2 regions of the Tissierella sp. MB52-C2 genome follow, and region 1 is predicted to be linked to the other one. Evidence: riboswitches for the same ligand, from Rfam matches in the RefSeq annotation. Region 1 holds a riboswitch; the other holds the start of a gene.
The links. Region 1 has a riboswitch for thiamine pyrophosphate ahead of thiD (bifunctional hydroxymethylpyrimidine kinase/phosphomethylpyrimidine kinase). Riboswitches for the same ligand answer to the same signal wherever they lie in the genome.
Positions count from the first base shown of each region.

Region 2: linked by a shared signal. The riboswitch ahead of thiT (energy-coupled thiamine transporter ThiT) and the one ahead of thiD (bifunctional hydroxymethylpyrimidine kinase/phosphomethylpyrimidine kinase) in region 1 are both predicted to bind thiamine pyrophosphate.

Region 1 is NZ_CP133261.1:2,108,132-2,119,698, reverse strand. Features, by position in the region: gene RBU61_RS10635 (FtsX-like permease family protein) at 1-1,576, shown strand, start outside; gene RBU61_RS10630 (GNAT family N-acetyltransferase) at 1,753-2,163, opposite strand; gene RBU61_RS10625 (PLP-dependent aminotransferase family protein) at 2,282-3,637, shown strand; gene RBU61_RS10620 (hypothetical protein) at 3,960-4,886, opposite strand; gene RBU61_RS10615 (sigma-70 family RNA polymerase sigma factor) at 4,879-5,433, opposite strand; TPP riboswitch at 5,698-5,796, shown strand; TPP riboswitch at 5,884-5,982, shown strand; gene thiD (bifunctional hydroxymethylpyrimidine kinase/phosphomethylpyrimidine kinase) at 6,062-6,883, shown strand; gene cytX (putative hydroxymethylpyrimidine transporter CytX) at 6,883-8,094, shown strand; gene thiM (hydroxyethylthiazole kinase) at 8,078-8,902, shown strand; gene thiE (thiamine phosphate synthase) at 8,886-9,521, shown strand; gene RBU61_RS10590 (MerR family transcriptional regulator) at 9,669-10,487, shown strand; gene RBU61_RS10585 (HutD family protein) at 10,774-11,370, shown strand.
Region 2 is NZ_CP133261.1:1,729,957-1,741,523, reverse strand. Features, by position in the region: gene priA (primosomal protein N') at 1-757, shown strand, start outside; gene def (peptide deformylase) at 769-1,248, shown strand; gene fmt (methionyl-tRNA formyltransferase) at 1,250-2,179, shown strand; gene RBU61_RS08745 (zinc metallopeptidase) at 2,199-2,897, shown strand; gene rsmB (16S rRNA (cytosine(967)-C(5))-methyltransferase RsmB) at 2,956-4,302, shown strand; gene rlmN (23S rRNA (adenine(2503)-C(2))-methyltransferase RlmN) at 4,358-5,410, shown strand; gene RBU61_RS08730 (Stp1/IreP family PP2C-type Ser/Thr phosphatase) at 5,423-6,154, shown strand; gene pknB (Stk1 family PASTA domain-containing Ser/Thr kinase) at 6,168-8,135, shown strand; gene rsgA (ribosome small subunit-dependent GTPase A) at 8,145-9,020, shown strand; gene rpe (ribulose-phosphate 3-epimerase) at 9,022-9,669, shown strand; TPP riboswitch at 9,711-9,810, shown strand; gene thiT (energy-coupled thiamine transporter ThiT) at 9,867-10,415, shown strand; gene RBU61_RS08705 (thiamine diphosphokinase) at 10,431-11,066, shown strand; gene RBU61_RS08700 (hypothetical protein) at 11,376-11,546, shown strand.

The sequences.
Region 1 (11,567 bases):
AGCAGGAATTTTGTTTATTCTTGTAACTATGGCCGGTACTTTTATGATTGCCAGTAGCTTTAACATGAGTATTTTAGAACGGACGCAATTCTTCGGACTTCTGCGTTGCCTTGGCGCTACTAAAAAGCAAATCAAACGGTATATCCGGCTGGAGGGATTACAGTATTGTCTAAAAGGAATCCCGGTTGGTCTAGTGGGTGGATGCGGAATATTATGGATGGCGATTTTTTCTTTAAATATGTTGAACTCACAGTACCTTCCTGCAATGCCAATGTTTCATATTAGCTGGCCTGGTATTATAGCTGGTGCAGTCATTGGGGTTCTAGTGGTTATGATTGCTTCAAACTCGCCTGCTAAAAATGCGGCGAAGGTATCTCCTCAGGCTGCTGTAACGGGAAATATACAGCAAACAAATAATCTAGAAATAGGAAAAGCATCTAACACAAGATGGTTTCATGTGGATACGGCAATGGGATTTCGCCATGCTTTTTCAAACAAAAAGAGTATGACATTGATAGCTGGTTCTTTTGCCCTAAGCATCATTTTATTTTTGAGTTTCACAGTACTGATTACTTTTATGGGTCATGCTTTGAAACCGCTGAAACCTTACTCACCTGATATATCTATTAGGGGTGTACAGGACTCCATATTACTTGATCACTCCATTATGAAAAAGATAAAATCCCTTCCGAATATTAAGAATATCTATGGGCGTATGGTTTACCGTGATATTCCAGCAACTGATAAACATGGTAATGGTATAGCTACATTGATATCATATGATGATCCGCAATTTGAGTGGGCCAAAGAAATGTTGATTTCGGGAAGCGTTGACAATGTACAAAATGGCGAGGGTGTATTGGTTAGCTATGGCTATTCAGAACAATTTAATTGGAAGATTGGCGATACCATTACGCTTTCTATTGCCGGGGAACTGAAAGATATACAAGTTACTGGCATCATTTCTGATGTACCATTTGATGCAGCAGATGGCAAAAGGATCATCATTTGTTCAGAAAATACCTTTACTGCTTTGACTGGAATATCGGGCTATACAATAATTGATATGCAAGTTAATCAGGATATTTCTAAAGAGGTGAGAAATCTTATTACGCCTGAGATGAAGTTACTGGATTTGCAGCAGCATAACAGTGAAGTACGCACAGGTTATTTTGCTATGGCGGTATTTGTCTATGGTTTTTTGATAGTTATTGCGCTGGTTGCTCTGATCAATATTATCAATACGGTAAATGCAAGCGTTTCAAGTAGAATGAGTAATTATGGAATGATGCGTGCAGTAGGAATGTCAGGCAAACAGCTAAAAAAAATGGTCACAGCCGAGTCCGCTGCCTACGCAATAACCGGCAGTCTAACGGGTGCTGTTTTAGGGCTTTTCCTGCACCGTTTCTTCTTCGAAATGTTGATTACATCTAATTGGGGAGAACTTTGGCAGCCACCATTTATGGTCTTGATTGTTACGATTTCAGCCGCAATTCTAACTTCATTTATAGCAGTAGTTTCACCAACAAGGAAAATTAAAAAAATGAGTATAGTCAATGTTGTAAACGCACGATAACAATAATGCCTAACGGCGGCTCTGAAATAACCTTCAAAGCCGCTGGACATTTTTGGCGATTTACCTTTTGAACTGTGAAAGTCCGAATAGTATACTTAATAACAATATTGATGGAGAGTTTTGATATAATTACGATTCTTATTCGTCAACATTAATGGGAATTAGTTTTTAAGTCTTTACAATCTAGTCCTTTTTTTCATCATAAATTTATGGGGTTCCTTAACAAAATCATATTGCTCATATAATCCATGTGCATCTTGAGTAGCTAAAATACCCAGCAGTCCTTCCAATTCTTTAGTTGCCATGATATTTTCCATCAGTTTTTTCCCTAAACCATTGTTTCGATGATTTATATCAATGATTATGTCACAAATCCAATAAACTGTAGAATAGTCTGTAACAACTCTACCAAATCCAATTAGCTCTTCATTTTTATATACTCCATAACAGATGGAGTTTTCAATTGATTTAAATATGGTTTCCTCAGTTCTTTCATTAGCCCAATAAGATTGTCTGAGCAATGAATTCATTGCTTCAATATTTAATTTTGATTTATCAGTAGAGATATAATACTCAAGGTTGTTCATTTTATTACCTCCAATATATTGAATTATTGTAAGTTAAGTATATAATGAAAAATATAGTAGTTCAATTATCTGAAATTCATTCTGTACTATTACAAAATTCAGTGTAGAGGTGAAAATGATGAAAAAAAGTAAAGTTGAGATAGTGAAGGATTTTATATTTAGAGAAATTAAGGATGGGAGAATAAAAAATGGTCAGCGACTTCCCAGTTGCAGAGAAGTATCTTTATACCTTTCTATCAATAAAATAACTGTCAATAAGGCATACAACCAATTGGAAAGGGAACATAAAGTATATAGTATTCCCCGTGGAGGTTTTTACTTGATTGATTCTGAAGAAAACTTAAGAGTAGTACAGGAAGAGGTGGATTTTAGGACAGTTAAGCCAGATGAAAAACTTATTCCATATAGAGAATTTACTCATGTAATGAATAAGGCAGTTGATATGTATAAAAATACATTGTTTGGATATGAATCTAGTGGTGGACTATCTTCTTTGAGGGATACATTGAAGTATGAATTCGAGAAGGACGGAGTGTATACTACTGCTGAAAGGATAATAGTTACCCATGGGGCACAGCAGGCTATAGGATTAGTGTTCCACTATCTATTTAGGAAAAGCAAAGGTAAATTACTTGTTGAATCTCCTACATACAATCTTGCTTTAAAGTTGGCAGACCACTTAGGGATTGATATTATAGGAATTGAAAGGAGAGTTGATGGTTTTGACTATAAAGAAATGGAAATGATATTTAAGTCAAGTGAAATTACTGCCTTTTATATCATGCCAAGACATCATAATCCCACTGGCTATACTCTTTTTGAAAAAGACAAGCAGAAAATTGCTGAACTCTCTTGTAAATATAATGTGTTTATTATAGAAGATGACTATTTAGCAGATCTAGGCTCAAGAAAAGGTTCTATGCCAATACATTATTATGATATAAGTAAACGTACTATTTATATACGAAGCTTTTCAAAGACTTTCATGCCTGGAATAAGGATGGGGGCAGCAGTACTTCCAGAGTCTATAATTGAAGAAGTGATTAATATTAAGCATATTAGTGACTTGAATACATCAAAAATCCCACAAGCAGCATTAGATATTTTTATAAAATCACGAATGTATGAAAAACATATTAAAAAAGTTAAAAAATCTTATGAAACTAAGCTTAAAAAGGTATCTGAAATTGTTAAATCATTAAGCCCACAAGGCCTCAGTTGGTATGTTCCAGAACATGGAATATTTATATGGCTTCATCTGCCTGAGAATATAGAGGCTGTAGAATTTGAAAAGAAACTTAAAGATCATGGGATTCTTGTAAAAGCAGCATCAGAATTCTTCCCCGAAGAATTGTCTAAAGAGAAAAATCAGAAGAATTGTAACTACATAAGGCTTTGTATATCTGGTGTTCCAGAAGAAAATATAGATGCTTTGGCTACTATAATTTCAGTTATAGCAGCTGAAGGGAAATGATGGTATTTTTACCAGTGCTTAATGATATAAATGTAGGTACCATTACTATAGAAATTATAGTTTGTACAATAAGAATTCCAAGAAAGATTTTCCATAATTTATAATTTGGATATTTATCTTCTAGCAATTTTGTTATAATTATTGAGATTGCCCCAGTTGAAGCAGATGTTAAAGTAAACATTTATAGGTGAATACTCCATAGATTAATGAAAATAAGAGATAAACTAAATATAATAAATATGTGTACAGGTAAATCAAGGGATGAAGTTTAATTAAGCCTCATCCCTGAATATAGTATATATTCTTAAATATTACTTCTTTACTATTTTATACTTTGAGGGACCTTGTCCATAGTTCTTTCTTCAACGTATATATCTATACTATTATTAAAAGTATCTTTGTACTCTTTCAATTTTTCTTGTGCTTCTTTATCTGAATTATATTGACCTAGTTCATATAAATATGTTTCATTGCTATCTTTTAAAATTCTAAGATCTTCTATTTCAAATAACATTTCTTCAAGAAGAGCAAATTCTTCTCCTTTTTCATAAGAACCAGTTCTTATTGAATATATTTTTTGTTCTGAAACTTTCTCTGTATTTTTTGAAATTTGTATTTTTATATAAGCGGGATTCTTATATTCCTCTATTTTGAAATCAATTGGTTGATTAAATACTATGTTAAATCTTTGTGCAGAGTCATCTAAAGTCATTAATTCATAAATATCTTGGATATATTCACTCTTTTTTAACTCTTCAAAGTACTTACTAGCTGAAAGACCTCTTGCACCAGATATAGAAAATGTCATTGTAAAAGGTGCTTCCTTATAATCCACATTAAAAGATGGTGCTATTTCTTGGTTTTCTTTATTAAAGCCATCAAAGTTTATTGTGATAATATCAGAATCTTTTTTTTGGTCTAGAGATATAAAATTTACATCAATCCCATCAGTTATTTTACCTCCTTGAGAACTTCCATTATTAAATTGAAGTATATTAACTAGTGTCCCTAAAACAGGAACACCTTCAAGGCTATTTGCAAAGGATGGGGAAATGTTTATGCTAAGAGTAAATATTCCAACTGCCGCAGCTACTGATATAAAGCTATTAATTATTTTTTTCTTACTTTTATTATTTTTTTTCATATAATTTTCTCCCTTTATTATTGAATTGTTAATTGTATCGTTTAAGGCATCAGGTATCTTTATATCTGAATAAATTTTTTTCAAATCATCCGTATTATTATTCAAAATCTTCGCCCTCCTTAAGTTCTATTTTCAAAAGTTCTATTGCCTTATAAAGCCGAGTTTTTACTGTACTTAAAGGAAGTTCTAGAATTTCAGCTATTTCTTTCAACTTTAAGTTTTGAGAGTATCTTAGTATTATGACAATTTTATAATTAGAGTCTAACTTCTCTAAGGCTTCTTTTAAGTCAATGGTTTCCACAATATCATTTTTTTCATTATTTAAATTTTCTATAGCCTTATTATCTAGATATAAAATTCTTTTAGATTTGTTTATAAAATTGATAGCACAATTGATGACTATACGAACAAGCCATGTATTAAAATATTCTGGATGTTTTAACTTGCCTATTGATATATAAGCTTTATAGACTGCTTCTCCTATAATATCAAGTGCATCTTGTTCATTGTGTACATAGCTATATGCAATTCTATATAAATCTTCTTTTTTGCTATTTATAAGAAGGCCAAAACTCTCACCATCTCCTTTTATTGCTTTAAGAACTAATTTTTCCAGTATAACCACCTCCTTGAGAATAAAATATGAGCTCATTTTTATTATCTATCTATTAGACAATTATATAGATGAAAAAGTTTTATTAAATTATATATTTAGTATATTATTTTTATATATGTGATTGTTGAATTATATCTTAAAGAGTAATTATACTTATTTAGATAATTTTTTAAATCTAATATCTGATGATAGTAGGACTATAATTGTTGAAAATAGCAATCAGTCTATAAATAAAGTTAGGGATAAAATTATATTTTGTACCTTGATTATGTTATTATTATAAGATATACTCAATATAGTTAATGTTTGTGGGGGGACTAGAAATAGTTGAGAAGGTAAAACCTGACCCTTTGAACCTGTTGGTTAATACCAACGTAGGGAAGCAAATCACTTACGTTATTGTATTTGATTAGGGTGCTTCTCTGTGTAGAGAAGTACCCTATTATTATTTAAGATAGGGTTATTAAGTATAAAAATGAATATAGTCAATGTTTGCGGGGGGACTAGAAATAGTTGAGAAGGTAAAACCTGACCCTTTGAACCTGTTGGTTAATACCAACGTAGGGAAGCAAATCACTTACATTATTGTATTTGATTAGGGTGCTTCTCCATATAGAGAAGTACCCTAATTTATTTTATATAAAGAATAAAGGGAGGAGTTTCAATGAAAAAGGTACTTAGTATTGCTGGATCAGACTGTAGTGGAGGTGCTGGTATACAAGCAGATTTAAAAACATTTTCAGCACATGGAGTATTTGGAATGAGTGTCATTGTTTCAGTAGTAGCAGAGAACACAAGTCGTGTTATCGATATACAAGATGTTACTCCAGATATGATTGAAAAACAGATTGATGCAGTATTCGAGGATATTGAAGTTGATGCTGTGAAAATTGGTATGCTGTCTACACAACTTTGTATGGAGGCAGTAGCAAGAAAACTTGAGCAATATAAGCCGTGTAATGTTGTAATTGATCCTGTAATGTATGCGAAAAATGGTTGCCCACTTATGGACCCCGATTCCATAGATACATTAATCAAGGTTGTACTACCTTATGCTGATTTACTTACACCTAATATCCCAGAGGCTGAGAAGATATCAAATATTCAGATAAGAAGCACAGAAGATATGAAAATAGCAGCAAAGCTTATTTATGATATGGGGTGTAAAAATGTTCTTGTTAAAGGTGGCCATGCTATTGGAGATGCACTGGATATTTTATATGATGGTAAAGAGTTTTATTATTTTGAAACCCAGCGTATAAATACAAAAAATACTCATGGGACAGGTTGTACTTTCTCTTCGGCTATTGCATCCAATCTTGCACATGGTATGTCTATGCCTGTTGCTGTAGAACAGGCTAAAAAATATATTACAACAGCAATTGAGCATTCCTTAAACATTGGTAAGGGTAATGGACCAACACATCATTTTTATGACCTATATAAAAATGGTTTGAACATCAAGGAAAGTAAAGGAGATTTATAATGAAAAATGAAAATCAACAGGTATCTACCTTTAGTCAAATATTATTATGGTTTGGTGCAGCGGTATCTATTGCTGAAATTATGACAGGAGCTTTACTTGCTCCATTGGGACTAGTCCAAGGTATTTGGGCTATTATTATTGGTCATGTAATTGGAGGTGCTATACTTTTTCCAGCGGGACTGATTGGTGCAAAAACTGGTCTTTCTGCCGCTGAATCTGTTCGTATTTCTTTTGGTAAATATGGTTCATTTGGATTCTCTTGGGTTAACATATTACAGCTTCTTGGTTGGACTGCAATTATGATTATTAACGGGGCAAAGGCATTTGATGGAATTACAAATCATCTTTGGGGCTATCAAAATGAAAAGCTATGGTGTATAGTTATTGGATTGCTTATTTGTATTTGGGTAGTAATTAGTATTAAAAATCTGTCAAAATTAAATACTGTGGTGATGACGGTCTTGTTTATATTTACAATTATTCTCGGTTTCACGGTTTTCAAAAATACTAGTGGAGTAAATGTAGTGGAAGAAGCTATGAGCTTTGGTACTGCGGTTGAACTTAATGTAGCTATGTCCCTTTCTTGGCTTCCTCTTATTTCTGATTATACAAGAAAGTTGGAGAAGAAAATCACAGGTACTTTGTGGAGTGTAATAAGTTATTTTGTTGGTAGTACAGTGATGTTTGTAATTGGACTCGGTGCAGCAATTTACACTGGTACATCGGATATTACATCCATATTAATGTCTGCAGGACTTGGCTTGATTGCTCTTGTAATTGTTCTATTTTCTACAGTTACCACTACATTTCTCGATGTTTATTCTGCAGGAGTAAGTACAGCTAATTTAAGTAAAAAGGTAAATGAAAAGTTTGCTGCTGTTATTGCATGTGTCGTAGGCTCATTACTTGCTATGTTTGTGCCTATTAGCCAATATGAGAATTTTTTATATCTTATAGGTTCTGTATTTGCACCCTTATTTGCCATCCTGTTTGTGGATTATTTTCTGTTGCATAAAAAAGATATAGACCCTAGTCACTCTCATAGCATAAGAAACATAATTTTATGGGTGATTGGATTTATCGTTTATCGTTTACTTATGCCTTATAACTCTATTATAGGAATCACGTTACCTGTAATGGTAGCAATGGGCTTTATATGCTTTATTATAAATAAAAGAAAGGCTGGGAGTATTAATGAATTATCTAACTAATGCTTGTGCGGATTTACTCCATGAAATCAGGATAAAAAGTCCACTTATTCATAATATCACTAATTATGTTACAGTAAATGATTGTGCAAATGCGATCTTGGCAATGGGGGCATCTCCTATTATGGCAGATGATGTTGCAGAAGTAGAAGAAATTGTTTCAATATCTTCTGCTCTTGTAATTAATATAGGAACTTTAAATCAACGAACTGTTGCTTCTATGATTAGGGCAGGAATAAAAGCCAATGAACTTCATATTCCCGTAGTTTTAGATCCTGTTGGAGCAGGTGCATCCTCACTGCGAAACAAAACAACATATAAAATTCTCTCAGAAGTAAAAATAGATGTAATTCGTGGAAACTTGTCAGAGATTTCTTTTGTAGCTGGACTAAGTGTTTCTACAAAAGGAGTTGATACTTCAAAAGCAGATGAAAAAAATGATGCAGAAGCTATTGCGAAATCGGTGGCGAATAAATATTCTTGTGTTGTGGGGATTACAGGAGAGGTAGATATTGTTTCAGATGGAATTCGGGTTACTAGAATAGCCAATGGGCATAAAATGCTTTCCAAGGTTACTGGTACAGGCTGTATGACATCTGCACTTGTAGGTAGTTTCTGTGGTATAACAAAGGATTATTATACAGCAACGGTTATAGGAATTACTTTAATGGGAATCGCTGGTGATATTTCCTTTGTAAAAACTAGAGAAATGGGAACAGGTAGTTTTCATATTGGCATTATTGATGCTTTATCAAATATGAACAGCACATATTTTCTAGAAAGGGCGAAGATAGATGAAGCCAAATATTGATTATACACTCTACCTTATAACAGATAGGGAACTTATGAGTACAGAAAAATTGGAAACTGCTGTAGAGCAAGCTATTTTAGGTGGGTGTACTGTAATACAACTGAGAGAGAAAAATTGCTCATCTTTGGAGTTTTTTGAAATAGCAATGAAGATAAAGGAAATTACAGATAGATATCAGATTCCATTAATCATTAATGACCGAATTGATATTGCATTGGCGGTGGATGCCGACGGTGTACATATTGGTCAGAGTGACATACCTGCAACCATTGCAAGAAAATTAATTGGTGACAATAAAATTCTTGGTGTATCTGCATCTACCTTTGAAGAAGCAATAAAGGCGCAGTCAGAGGATGCGGACTATCTTGGTGTCGGAGCAATGTTTACAACTGGTACGAAAACAGATGCAAAGCTTACATCCATAGATGAACTCGCACGAATACGAGAACATATTGAACTGCCTATTGTGGTGATTGGGGGAATTAATAAAACTACAATACCAAAATTTGAAGGCATAGAGATCCATGGACTTGCAGTGGTATCAGCTATTATTTCGCAACCAGATATAAAAGAGGCGGCTAAGGAGTTAAAAAGTATATTTAAGAAAGGAAAAAATTAATGACTGCTTTTAGAGATGTATATTTGATTTAGATAGTATAGTGTAAGAGTCAACAGATAATTTTAAAATTATTTGTTGACTCTTACACTATGGTATACTTTATACTGTAATTGAGCTCAAAAAACACATATATGTGAGGTAAGATAAATGTTAAAAATAGGTGATTTTTCAAAACTATCAATGATCAGTATAAGAATGCTACGTCATTATGATGAGATTGGTTTACTTGTTCCCGAGAGTATAGATGATTTTACAGGTTATAGATATTACAGTGAAGCACAATTGCCTCTTGCAGGCCGTATTAATGCACTAAAAGACATGGGATTTAGCCTGACATCTATTTCTAAAATACTGAAAAGTTATGAAAATCCACAGGCTCTAAAGGAATATTTATTGTTAAAACAGACAGAAATTCGAGAACAAGCGGAGGAAATCAATCGACGTTTACTGCTTATTGACACTACTATTCAGAGACTTGGAAAGGATGATAAGACAATGAATTATAATGTAACGTTAAAAGAACTTCCAGAAAGATATGTGGCAAGTGTACGTAAGATAATTCCTAGCTATGATCAGGAAGGAATGCTTTGGAATATTCTCATGGAAGAAACAGCATCTCTTCATATGCAAAATGGTGATCCATGCTATACTTTAGCTATCTTTCATGATGGAGAGTATAAGGAAAGCGGAGTAGATGTAGAAGTTCAGAAATCGGTGCGTGGAAATTATGAGGACACTGAAAATGTTAAATTTAAGACCGTTGCTCCTATTCAAATTGCATCAGCTACTTACAAGGGAAGTTATGACCAAGTTATAGGGGTGAATGAAGCTGTAGCTAACTGGATTCGAGATAATGGATATGAATTTAATGGTTTGTCCTTCTGTATTTACCATGTCAGTCCCTATGAAACACAGAATCCTGAAGAGTGGGTAACGGAAGTATGCTACCCTGTGAAAAAGAAATAAAATGAAATGATAAAAATCGTCCGTATGCTATAACATACGGACGATTTTTTTATTGCCAAGAAATGTCATATAAATAAAAGTAATGTACAAAATGGGTAGTGGCATATCGTCAGCATAGGTTGGAAAGATTATCAGTTAAAAATCAAACTTATAGTGGCGATTTCAAATTATCTGTTATAGAATAGATGCATAGTATAAGTTCTTCAGCACGTCAGGCAGCAGCGCATTTTAATATAAAATCCCATGTATCGGTGTGCAAGACTATCAAAATAATAAGGAGAATAAAATGGAGATTAAGACAAGACTAATTAAAGAAGATGACTATATAACAGCGGAATGGTCAGGAGGGAAGACTACTCAATTATTTATCTATCCAGAAGGTTCAAATTATAAGGAGTTTAATTTTAAATTCAGATTAAGCTCTGCTACAGTAGAATTAGAAAAATCAGAGTTTACTAAATTAGAAGGGGTAAATAGATTTATCACACCACTTGATAATGAGCTTAAATTAACACATAATCATAAAGAATATATCAATCTAAAGCCCTTTGAAGTATACGAATTTGATGGGGGAATAGATACTACTAGTTATGGTATGGCAAGAGATTTTAATTTGATGCTTAGGAATGGAGCTGAAGGACAACTTGAGAGTATTTATATAGATAAGGAACATTTAGTGGTAGAAGAAATTTCTTCTGATTTTAAGGAAGCTTTTTATTTTATATATGCTTGGGATAATGAGATATATGTTGATATCAAGGGAGATACAAATCCTATTAGCCCATTTCAGACTCTTCTAGTTAGATCTAATAACAATACTCTAAATCTAAAACTAAGATCTGAAAATCCAGCTAATATTTTAATAGCAAAGGTATATATATAATTAAGCATAGAAGAGCATTTGGTGTATTTTAGATATTATGTCTTTGTTTATTGATATACAAGAATAACAATAAAAGCAATCAAATAATTAAAAAACGAACATAACTGTTCGCGTAATTATTTGATTGCTTTTTATATTTGTACATAAGATTATATAAGATACGCAATAAATCAAAAAAACAATCATACACTTTTACC
Region 2 (11,567 bases), 380 kb from region 1:
TATAGGAACTGAAAAGGTAGAGGAGATTGCAAAAGAATTGTTCCCTCAAGCTAGAATAGCTAGAATGGACATGGACACCACAAGTAAAAAAGGAAGTCACGAAAGAATTTTAGAAAATATGAAAGATGGTAATATAGATATATTAATAGGAACTCAGATGATTTCTAAAGGTCTAGATTTTAAAAATGTAACTTTAGTAGGTATAATAGCAGCAGATACTACTTTAAATTTACCAGACTTTAGAGCTCCAGAAAAGGCATTTCAGTTGGTGACTCAAGTAGCAGGAAGGGCAGGTAGAGGAGAAGAAAGTGGAAGAGTTATACTCCAGACTTACGAACCAGAGCATTATAGTATAGAGTTCTCCAAGGACCATGATTATAAAGAGTTTTATAATACTGAAATAAGTTTAAGGAAAGCATTTTTATATCCACCTTTCTTAGAACTTGTTAGTTTATTAATATGGGGAGAGGATAATAACAAAGTTGCAACTATAGCAAAGGAAGTATATAATTTAATTATAGAGAATATAGATTGGGTTGAAAAAGATAATATAAATAATTATATTATTGGACCATATCCCGCACCATTAGAAAGAATAAAAAATAATTATAGGTGGCAAATATTATTAAAGTCTAAAAAAGAAAACATAAATAGTTTAAAGTATTTGTTAAAGAAGATATGTATAGAAAATGAATATAAATTAAAAATAGATGATGTAAAAATTAGCATCGACATTGACCCAAATTCAATACTATAGGAGGAATATAAATGGCATTACGAGAAATAAGACTATCTAAGGATCCAATCTTAAGGAAAAAGTCAAAGGAAATTACAGAAATCACAGATAGAATAAAGATACTATTAGATGATATGATAGAGACAATGAATGAGGCAGACGGAGTGGGTCTTGCTGCACCTCAAGTAGGTATACTTAGACGTGCAGTAGTAATAGATATAGGTGAAGGTCCAATTAAACTAATAAATCCTGAAATCTTAGAGATGAAGGGTGAAGTTATAGATATAGAAGGCTGTTTATCAGTTCCAGGAAAATCAGGAACAGTAGCTAGACCAGAGTTGGTAAGAATAAAATATATAGATATAGATGGAAAAGAAAAAAACTTAGAAGGAAGAGGTTTTTTAGCAAGGGCTATATGTCATGAAATTGATCATCTTGATGGAATTTTATATACAGACAAGATGATAGAAGAAGTAGAAATAGAAGATGAAGATTTAGATAACGAGGTGTAATATGAAAATAATATTTATGGGTACTCCAGATTTTGCCATATCTTCTCTAGAATCATTATATGAAAATGGACATTCTATAGATTTGGTAATAACTCAAAAAGATAGACCTAAGGGTAGAGGGAAAAAAGTTCAATATACTCCTGTTAAAGAGAAAGCACTAGAATTGGGACTAGAAGTTTTTCAACCTGATTCAATCAATGATATAGAATCCATTAATAAGATTAAAGATATAAATCCAGATTTTATTATTGTAGTTGCCTATGGACAAATATTGAAAAAAGAAATACTTCAAGTTCCTAAATATGGCTGTTATAATGTTCATGCATCTTTATTACCTAAATATAGAGGTGCAGCTCCTATAAATTGGTCCATAATAAATGGTGAGAAAGAAACAGGGGTTACTATTATGGAAATGGCAGAAGGTTTGGATTCAGGAGATATGATAATATGGGATTCTATTTCGATAAACTCAGATGATGATGCCATCACTATACATGATAAATTATCTACATTAGGAGGAGAATTAATAGTAAAGGCATTGAATGATATTAAAAATGGAGTGGCAAACAAGATACCCCAAGACCATAATATCTCAACTTATGCATCTATGCTAGATAAGAATTTAGGAAGAATTAATTGGAATGATGGTGGTGAAAATATAATAAATTTAATTAGAGGGCTAAAGCCATGGCCATCTGCATATACACAATATAAAGATGATATTGTAAAGGTACACAAGGCTACTTTAATAGATAAACTTAAAGAAGGAAGTAATGGACAAATAGTAAAAGTAGACAAAGATGGTATATATGTAAACTCTAAAGACAAGACTATTATATTAGAAGAAGTACAGTTTCCTGGGAAAAAAAAGCTTAAAGTAGAAGAATATCTTAGAGGTAACTCCATAGAGGAGGATATTATTTTAAAGTAGATATGGGAGGGGAATAAAAATGAATGGATATATTTATGGTGGCGGATATTATAGTTCATGGCTAATATTTGTTCTACCAGCTATGTTATTTGCTTCTTATGCTCAGTTGAAGATTAATTCTGCATTTAATAAATATTCTAGAATCTCTAGTAATACAGGACATACTGGTGCCGAAATAGCAAGAATGATTTTAGATAAAAATGGACTTTACGATGTAAGAGTGGAACAAGTAGGTGGAAAGCTGACAGATCATTATGATCCCAGGACAAAGGTTGTACGTCTATCAAATAGTATCTATAGCGGAAATAGTATAGCATCCATGAGTGTAGCTGCCCATGAGGTGGGTCATGCTATACAACATGCGGAAGGATACTTTCCTCTTATTCTTAGAAATAATATAGCACCAATAGCTAATATTGGTTCAAGGCTAGTATGGATATTTATTTTTATTGGATTTGCTATTTCTCCATTTTTTATTGAACTTGGTATTGTATTATTTTTATCTGTAGTACTTTTTCAAGTAATAACACTGCCAGTGGAATTTAATGCCAGTAGTAGAGCCTTAATTCAATTAGAAAATGGAATTATGGAAAGAGATAATATTAAACCAGCAAAGGAAGTTTTAAGAGCTGCGGCATTAACTTATGTGGCTGCTACATTAGTGGCTATTGGAGAACTTCTCAGATTATTGGCAATGACAAATAGAAGAAGAGATTAAACTTATGGGGGATCTTTCCCCCATTTTTTAAATATTAATAGAAATATGAGGTGTTAATATGGGCTTATCTGCTAGAGAAATGTCATTAAATATACTATATGATATTTTAATAAACGATGCATTTTCAAATATATCTATAAAAAAACATTTAGAAGAAGAAAATTTAATACATATGGAAGAGAATTTAGTTAGAGAAATTGTATATGGAGTATTAGAAAACAATATATATATAGAATATATAATTTCAAAGGCATCTAAGATAAAATTGAAAAAAATTCATCCAAAGATTTTAATCATACTCAAAATAGGAGTATACCAGCTTGTATTTATGGATAAAATACCACAAAGTGCAGCAGTTAATGAATCTGTTAATTTAGCTAAGAAGCATGGTCACAAAGGCACAATTGGCTTTGTAAATGGAATATTAAGAAATATTAGCAGAAATAAAGAAGCATTTACAAAAATTGATAAAACAAATAAAGCTGATTATATTTCAATTAAATATTCTCATCCAAAATGGCTGGTAGAAAGATGGATAAAAGAATTTGGAGAAGATTTCACGGAAAAATTATGTAAGAAAAACAATGAATCACCAGAGTTAAATATCAGGATAAATACGTTAAAGACTAATAAGGAAACATTAAAGGAGAGTTTAAATAACTATGGATTTAAAGTTAAAGATTCTATATATGCTAAGGACTCTTTAATCGTTGAAAATCCAACTAGAATAACTGAAGTCTCAGAATTTAAACTAGGGCATTTCTTTATTCAAGATGAAAGTAGTACTTTAGTTGGGCAAGTTATGGATCCAAGTCCAGGAAGTACTATTATAGATGTTTGTAGTGCACCGGGAGGAAAAGCTACACATCTAGGGCAGATTATGAATAATGAAGGAAAAATTTTAAGTATGGATATTTACGAACATAAGTTAAAACTTGTTGAGGAAAATGCAAATAGATTAGGAATTAATATTATTCAAACCTTTATTTTCGATGGAACTAAAAGGCAGGAATCATTAATAAATATGGCAGATTATATATTAATAGATGCCCCTTGTTCTGGATTAGGTTTAATTAGAAGAAAACCGGAAATTAAGAGAAATAGAAAAGAAGAAGATATAAAAGAATTAGTAGATATTCAATATAAAATTTTAAATAATGCAAAAGAATATCTTAAAGTAGGAGGATTTTTAGTCTATAGTACTTGTACCATAGAGAAGGATGAGAATATTAATATGATAAGTAGATTTATAGAGGAAAATAAAAATTTTAGTTTAGTTAATATTGAAAATAAGTTTCATAATAAAGAAAATATTGAAACTTTAAAAGATGGATATATTCAGTTATTTCCTCATATTCATAATACAGATGGGTTTTATATAGCGAAATTAGTAAAAGAAAGATAGAAATATATCAAGAAATTATGTATAATATTATATTAGAATAAGTTGAGGTGATTATTTGGATATAATTGAGCTTAATAGTCTAACTCTAGATGAATTAAAAGATTATATGGTTAGTATAGGAGAAAAGCCTTTTAGAGGAGAACAAGTTTTTTCATACTTTCATAGAAATAACAAAACAAAAATTGAGGATTTAAATCTTTTGCCAGAGAAACTTAGGGATTATCTTAAGACGAATGCAAAGGTTAATGAGTTAGAAATATATAAGAGATTTACTTCGCAAATTGATAATACTAAAAAATATTTGTATTTACTAGAAGATATGAATATAATAGAATCAGTTGCTATGGAATATAATCATGGACTAACAGCTTGCATATCTACTCAAGTAGGATGTAAAATGGGATGTGCATTCTGTGCATCTACCAAGGAAGGGCTAATAAGAAATTTAACACCAGCTGAAATGGCAAATCAAATTTATATGATGGAAGAAAATTTAGGAAAAGATATTTCAAACATTGTGCTAATGGGAAGTGGAGAACCTTTGGATAATTATGATAATGTTATGAAGTTTTTAAATCTTATTCATAGTGAGAAAGGACACAATATTAGTCTTAGAAATATTACTTTATCAACTTGTGGAGTTGTTCCAAAGATATATGATCTTGCTAAAGAAGATATACCAATTACTTTATCTATATCATTACACTCACCATTTGATAAAGATAGAAAAAAGATTATGCCTATAGCTAATAAATATTCCATAGAGGAACTAATGAAAGCTTGTAAGTTTTATTCAGAAACAACTAATAGAAGAATTACTTTTGAATATACATTGATTCAAAATGTAAACGATAGAGATATCGATATAAGTGAATTGAAAAGAATTTTAAAAGGACTAAAATGTCATATTAATCTAATTCCTTTAAACCCAATTAAAGAGTTTAGAAAGGACAGGCCAAATAGAGATAACATAGAGAGAGTTAGGAAAGAATTAAATAAAGCTAATATTAATGTGACTATAAGACGAGAAATGGGTGGAGATATCAGTGCTTCATGTGGACAATTGAGACGTGCCGTTACTGATGATATTAATAATAAAAGAGCTTAATGGGGTGGTATTATGGTCATTGGTGCTATTTCTGATGTAGGGAGAGTAAGAGAAAATAATCAAGATGCATACTATGCATCAGGGGATTTATCATTTCCTCTGTACATGGTAGCAGATGGTATGGGAGGACATAATGCTGGAGAAGTTGCAAGTGTTATGGCTATGAATATCATTGAAAAAAGTTTTTTAGAATCTAAGGATGAATTAAAAAATGAAGATATGGTAGTTAAGTTGATTAAAAAGCTTATAGAAGAAGCAAATACAAAAATATACCTTAAATCTTTAGAAAATGAAAAATATAAAGGAATGGGAACAACTATAACTTTATCATATATATTCAATGAAAAAATATGTATAGGACATGTTGGAGACAGCAGGGCCTATTTAATTAGAGATAAAGATATGCTACAAATAACAGAAGATCATTCCTTTGTAAATGAACTTTTAAAAACTGGAAGTATAACGAAAGAAGAGGCCAAGACTCATCCAAAGAGAAATATGATAACTAGAGCCGTTGGAACTAGCAGTATTATAGAAATGGATTTAATAATTAAAGAATATAATAAAGACGATATTTTAATATTATGTAGTGATGGACTTTTTAATATGTTAAAAGAATTTGAAATAAAGGATGTTTTTATGCAAGAAAAAGATATTCAAAAAGCCTGTGATACTTTAGCGACTATGGCTAATAATAGAGGTGGTCTTGACAATATCACTGTGTTAGCTATTAAATTTAATTAGAAGAGGTGAAAAGATGATAGGCAAGATTTTAGGTGGTAGGTATGAGATATTAGAACAAATCGGAGGCGGAGGAATGGCCTTAGTGTATAAGGCAAAATGTCAGCTTCTAGATAGATTTGTAGCTATAAAAGTTTTAAGGGATGAATTTGTAAATGATGAAGAATTTGTGAGGAAATTTAGACGAGAATCCCAAGCTGCTGCTAGTCTTTCTCACCCTAGTATAGTAAATATCTATGATGTAGGTGTGGAAAATGAAGGGAATAATCCAATTTATTATATAGTTATGGAATATATAAAAGGCAAAACATTGAAAGAAATCATAAAAGAGGAAAAGAAACTATCTGTTGAGAAGGCATTAGAGTATTCGTATCAGATTGCAGGGGCTTTAGAAAACGCCCATAAAAATGGAATAGTTCACAGAGATATAAAACCTCATAATATTATGATTACAGAAGATAATAGAGTAAAAGTTACAGACTTTGGTATAGCAAGAGCTGTTACAAGCTCAACAGTAACAACTACATCTAATGTATTAGGTTCAGTTCATTACTTTTCTCCAGAACAAGCAAGAGGTGGATATACAGATGAAAAATCAGATATATATTCCCTTGGAATAGTTATGTATGAAATGGTTACAGGACAACTTCCTTATCAAGGAGAAAGTCCAATAACAGTTGCCTTAAAACATGTTCAAGAAGATATAAAGCCTCCTAGAGAATTAAACAGTAGTATACCAGCCAGCTTCGAAAATATTATTTTAAAATGTGTTCAAAAAAGACAAGCTGATAGATATAGCAATATTACTGAATTGATAAAAGACATAAGGAGAGTAAAGGATAATATAGGAGACTTTAGTATGGAAGACACCAATAATTACGATTCTCATACTAGAATAATTCCTGTAGTTAATGTAGAGGATGTTGATACTATGAAAAAAGATAAAGTTACAAAGAAAACAAAACAGTCAAAGAAAAAAGATAATGGTGGAAAAATGGTCTTTTTAGGTATATTATTAGCATTTTTGTTAGCCACATCTGTATTTTTAGGTTATTTTAAACTAAAGAATTTCTTTGTTGCTGGTGACTTAATCACTGTTCCAGATTTACGAGGTAAACAGGAAGAAGTAGCTAAAAAAGAAATAGAAGATTTAGGGCTGGAATTTAAGGTTATAGCAAGAGTTAAAAACGATGAATTTAAAGCTGGAGAAGTAATCTCTCAAAGTGAAGATCCAGATTCAAAAGTAAAAAAAGATTATCCTATAGAGGTAACTATTAGCGAAGGAGATAACTTAGTAAAAGTTCCTGATGTAAAAAATAAATCTTTAGGAGATGCAGAATCAATACTTAATGCTGAAGGACTAAAAGTAGATTTAGAATATGAAAATTCAGATACAGTACCTGAAAATTCAGTCATTAGACAAGAACCAGATGCTGGAGAAAGTGTAGAAACAGGAACTAGAATTACTATAGTAGTAAGCCAGGGAGAAGAAGTTAAAACTGTAATTATGCCAAAATACACAGGGAGAAACATTGAGGAAGTAAAGAATGATATAGCCAAACTAGGTCTTGAAGTAGGAGAAGTAACAGAAGATCCAAATGATAATTTAGAAAAGGGAATAGTCACTTGGCAAAGTTACAACCAAGGAACACCTTTACAAACAAAGACTGCTGTAGATTTATATGTAAGCAGTGGTCCAAAGAATAATACAGATAACAATAGTGGAAATGATAATGAGGACAATAATGGTGAAACAGATGGTCTAGAGGGACCAATAACCTTTAATTTAACACCATATCAGGATAAGGAAGAGACACAGATTAAAATCATAAGAATTCAAGATGGTATTCCTACAGTTGTCCATGATAAAACATATAAAGCAAGTGATGGTGAAGCTACTATAACACTTCAAGGGAAAAAAGGTTCTCAATTTGAAGTGTATTATGACGGTATATATCGAGATACGATTCCTAAAAATGAATAGGAGGCTCTTATGCTAGAGGGAATAATAGTCAAAGGCATTGGTGGTTTTTACTACGTAAAGACTAAGGATGAGATAATTGAATGTAGGGCCAGAGGAGTATTCAGAGAAGAAAATCTAACTCCTTTAATTGGAGATAAAGTAAGGATTAGAATAAGTGATGAAGATAATACAGGATATATAGAGGAGATCTATCCAAGGAACTCACAGCTACTAAGACCTCCAGTAGCAAATATTACTCAAGCCGTTATAGTCATGAGTATAAAAAAACCAGATATTAATACATGGCTTTTAGACAGATTTCTTTTAATGGCAGAATATGAAAAATTGGAAGTCACCATATGTCTAAATAAATCTGATTTAGATTTAGACAACGCATCAAGGCTTAAAAACATATACGAGACAGCTGGATATAAAGTAATTATGACAAGCGCAATAAATCATATTGGTATAGAAGAGTTGAAGGAAATATTAAGTGGTAATATTTCAGTTTTTGCAGGTCCTTCAGGAGCAGGGAAATCATCACTTTTAAATGGAGTCAATAAAAACTTCAAACTACAAACTGGAGATGTAAGTTCAAAAACTAAAAGAGGTAAGCATACGACTAGACATGTAGAGCTGCTAGAATTGGATAATAATACATTTGTTTTAGATTCTCCAGGATTTAGTTCTTTAAATGTGGATTTTATTGAGGAAGAATCAGAACTTAGAGAATATTTCAGAGAAATAAAGAAATATGGGGAGAAATGTAGGTTTATAAGCTGCTTACATGGGAATGAACCTGATTGTGAAGTAAAGAATCAAGTAGAAAAAGGAAATATATCTAAGGAGAGGTATGAGAATTATTTACTTTTCCTAGAAGAAATAAAGAAAATAAGGAGGTACTAAAATGGCTAAGATCGCACCTTCGTTACTTGCCGCAGATTTTGCTAATTTAAAAGAAGATATAAAAAAAGTAGAAAATGGTGGTGCAGACTATCTTCATCTAGATGTAATGGATGGAATCTATGTACCTAATATTACCTTTGGGCCTCCAGTCATAAAAAGTCTAAGAAGTGTAACTAAACTACCCTTTGATGTACATCTTATGATAGATAGACCTGAAAGGTATATTAAAGACTTTGTAGAGGCAGGAGCAGATTTAATAACAGTACATGAAGAAGCAACTATTCATCTTCATAGAACTATACAAGAGATAAAATCATATGGAATTATGGCAGGTGTATCATTAAATCCTGCTACTACATTGGAAAACATAGAGTATATTTTAAATGATGTAGATTTAGTTCTTATCATGACTGTAAACCCTGGGTTTGGTGGGCAATCCTTTATTGAAGCAATGAAAGACAAGATAAAAAAACTAAGAAAAATCATTGATGATAGAGGTTTAAATATTATAATTCAAGTAGACGGTGGAGTAAAGCTTCAAAATGCTAGAGAAGTATTAGATTGCGGAGCTGATTTATTAGTAGCTGGTTCTGATATATTTGGGGCTGAAGATGTGGAAAAACGAACTAAAGAATTTAAAGAGTTGTAAAAATCATTTTGTATGATATAATGTAGTTAATTGCATAAAATGTTTAGCACTAGGGGAGCCGAAAGGCTGAGAGTGGATTTATCCCGACCCTTATGACCTGACCTGGATAATGCCAGCGTAGGGAAGTGTGTATTAGCCTTTAAATACCCATTGCCCTATATTGGCGATGGGTTTATTTATTTAAAGGAGGAGTTCAAATGCAAAAACGATGGAATGTAAAGATGTTGACAGAAGGGGGTATGATGATTGCATTAGCCACTATACTAAGTTATATTAAGGTATATGAAGCACCGATGGGTGGTTCGGTAACTGCTGGAAGTATGATTCCAATAATGCTATTTGCAATACGTTGGGGTGTAACACCAGGATTAACCATAGGTGGTGTTTATGGAATATTACAATTCGTATTAAAGCCTTATTTCTATCACCCAGTACAATTTATTTTAGATTATCCTTTAGCTTTTGGTATATTGGGATTAGCAGGAATTGCATATAGTATTAAAGATAGAGATTCAGTTAAGGGATATTTAGGAATTTTTTTAGCTGTATTTATGGGAATTTTAGGTAGAATGATATCTCATGTTTTATCAGGTGTAATATTCTTTGCTGAATATGCAGGTGACTTAAACCCTTGGATTTATTCAATACAATATAACGCTTATTATTTAGTGCCAGAACTAATTATTTCTTGTATAGTAATTGCAATTATATGGAAACCTTTAGAAAAGACAATAAAAGCAAAGTAGGAAAGAGGTTTTTAAATGAAAGGACTAATAGTTTCAAGTGGAACCATTACTAATTATAATAGGTTAAAAGAAATTATCAGTGAAGTAGATTTTATTGTATGTGCAGATGGAGGAATGGAACATCTGCTGAAAATTAACAAGCTGCCAGATTTGATTTTGGGAGATTTAGACTCAATAAGTAAGTCAACTTTAGAATATATATTAAGTAAAAATGTCCCTATTGAAAAATATTCATCTATTAAAGATGTAACAGATACAGAGTTAGCTATGGATTATTTAGTAGATAAGGGATATGATGAAATTGTACTTATGGGAGTAACAGGGTCTAGGCAAGATCATACAATGGCGAATATATTCTTGCTTAATACTTTACATGATAAAGGAATTAAAGGAAAAATAGTAGATGATAATAATATTATTTATTTAACAGACAATTATTTGGAAATAGAAAATTTAAAAGATCATTATGTTTCTGTTATACCTATATCAAATGATGGAATAATTGTATCTTTAAAAGGATTTTTCTATAACTTAGATAATAAATTTATCTCTTTTGGTTCAACTCTTGGAATTAGTAATAAAATCATTGAAGACATTGGAAAAGTTCAGATTCATAAGGGAAGAGCACTAATATTTGTGTCAAAAGATTAAGCTTAAGATATAGATAACCAACATGAAATCATAATAAAAAATACTAAGAAAGTGCATTTGCAGAATATGGAATAACTCCCAATGAATGAAGCTATAAAATCCGTAAAGAAATTTATATGTTTGAGCGTAGCGAGTTTATAAATTTTAGGATTTTGTAGCTGAATGAGTTGTAGGAGTTATTCATATTCGAAACAGCACGAACGTGTATTTTTTATTATGATGTTGGTTATCTATATATTCTTAAGCTTTTTTGTAACTATTTATTTATTATATGAATAGGATATAATAAAGTGCTTAGGGGTGTTGCTTATGAAGAGGTTTTGTTATAGATATATAAGGAGGATAAAAAAAATAGTAGGTATAACTTTGGCAGTAGTAGGACTATTAATAATTATGAGGTTTATACCTATACAATTTATTCTAGTATTAATAGGAATAGGACTCCTTATAATGGGTGCATTAATTTTAAAAATAAAATAAGGCTTTCCTTTATAAGTGGAA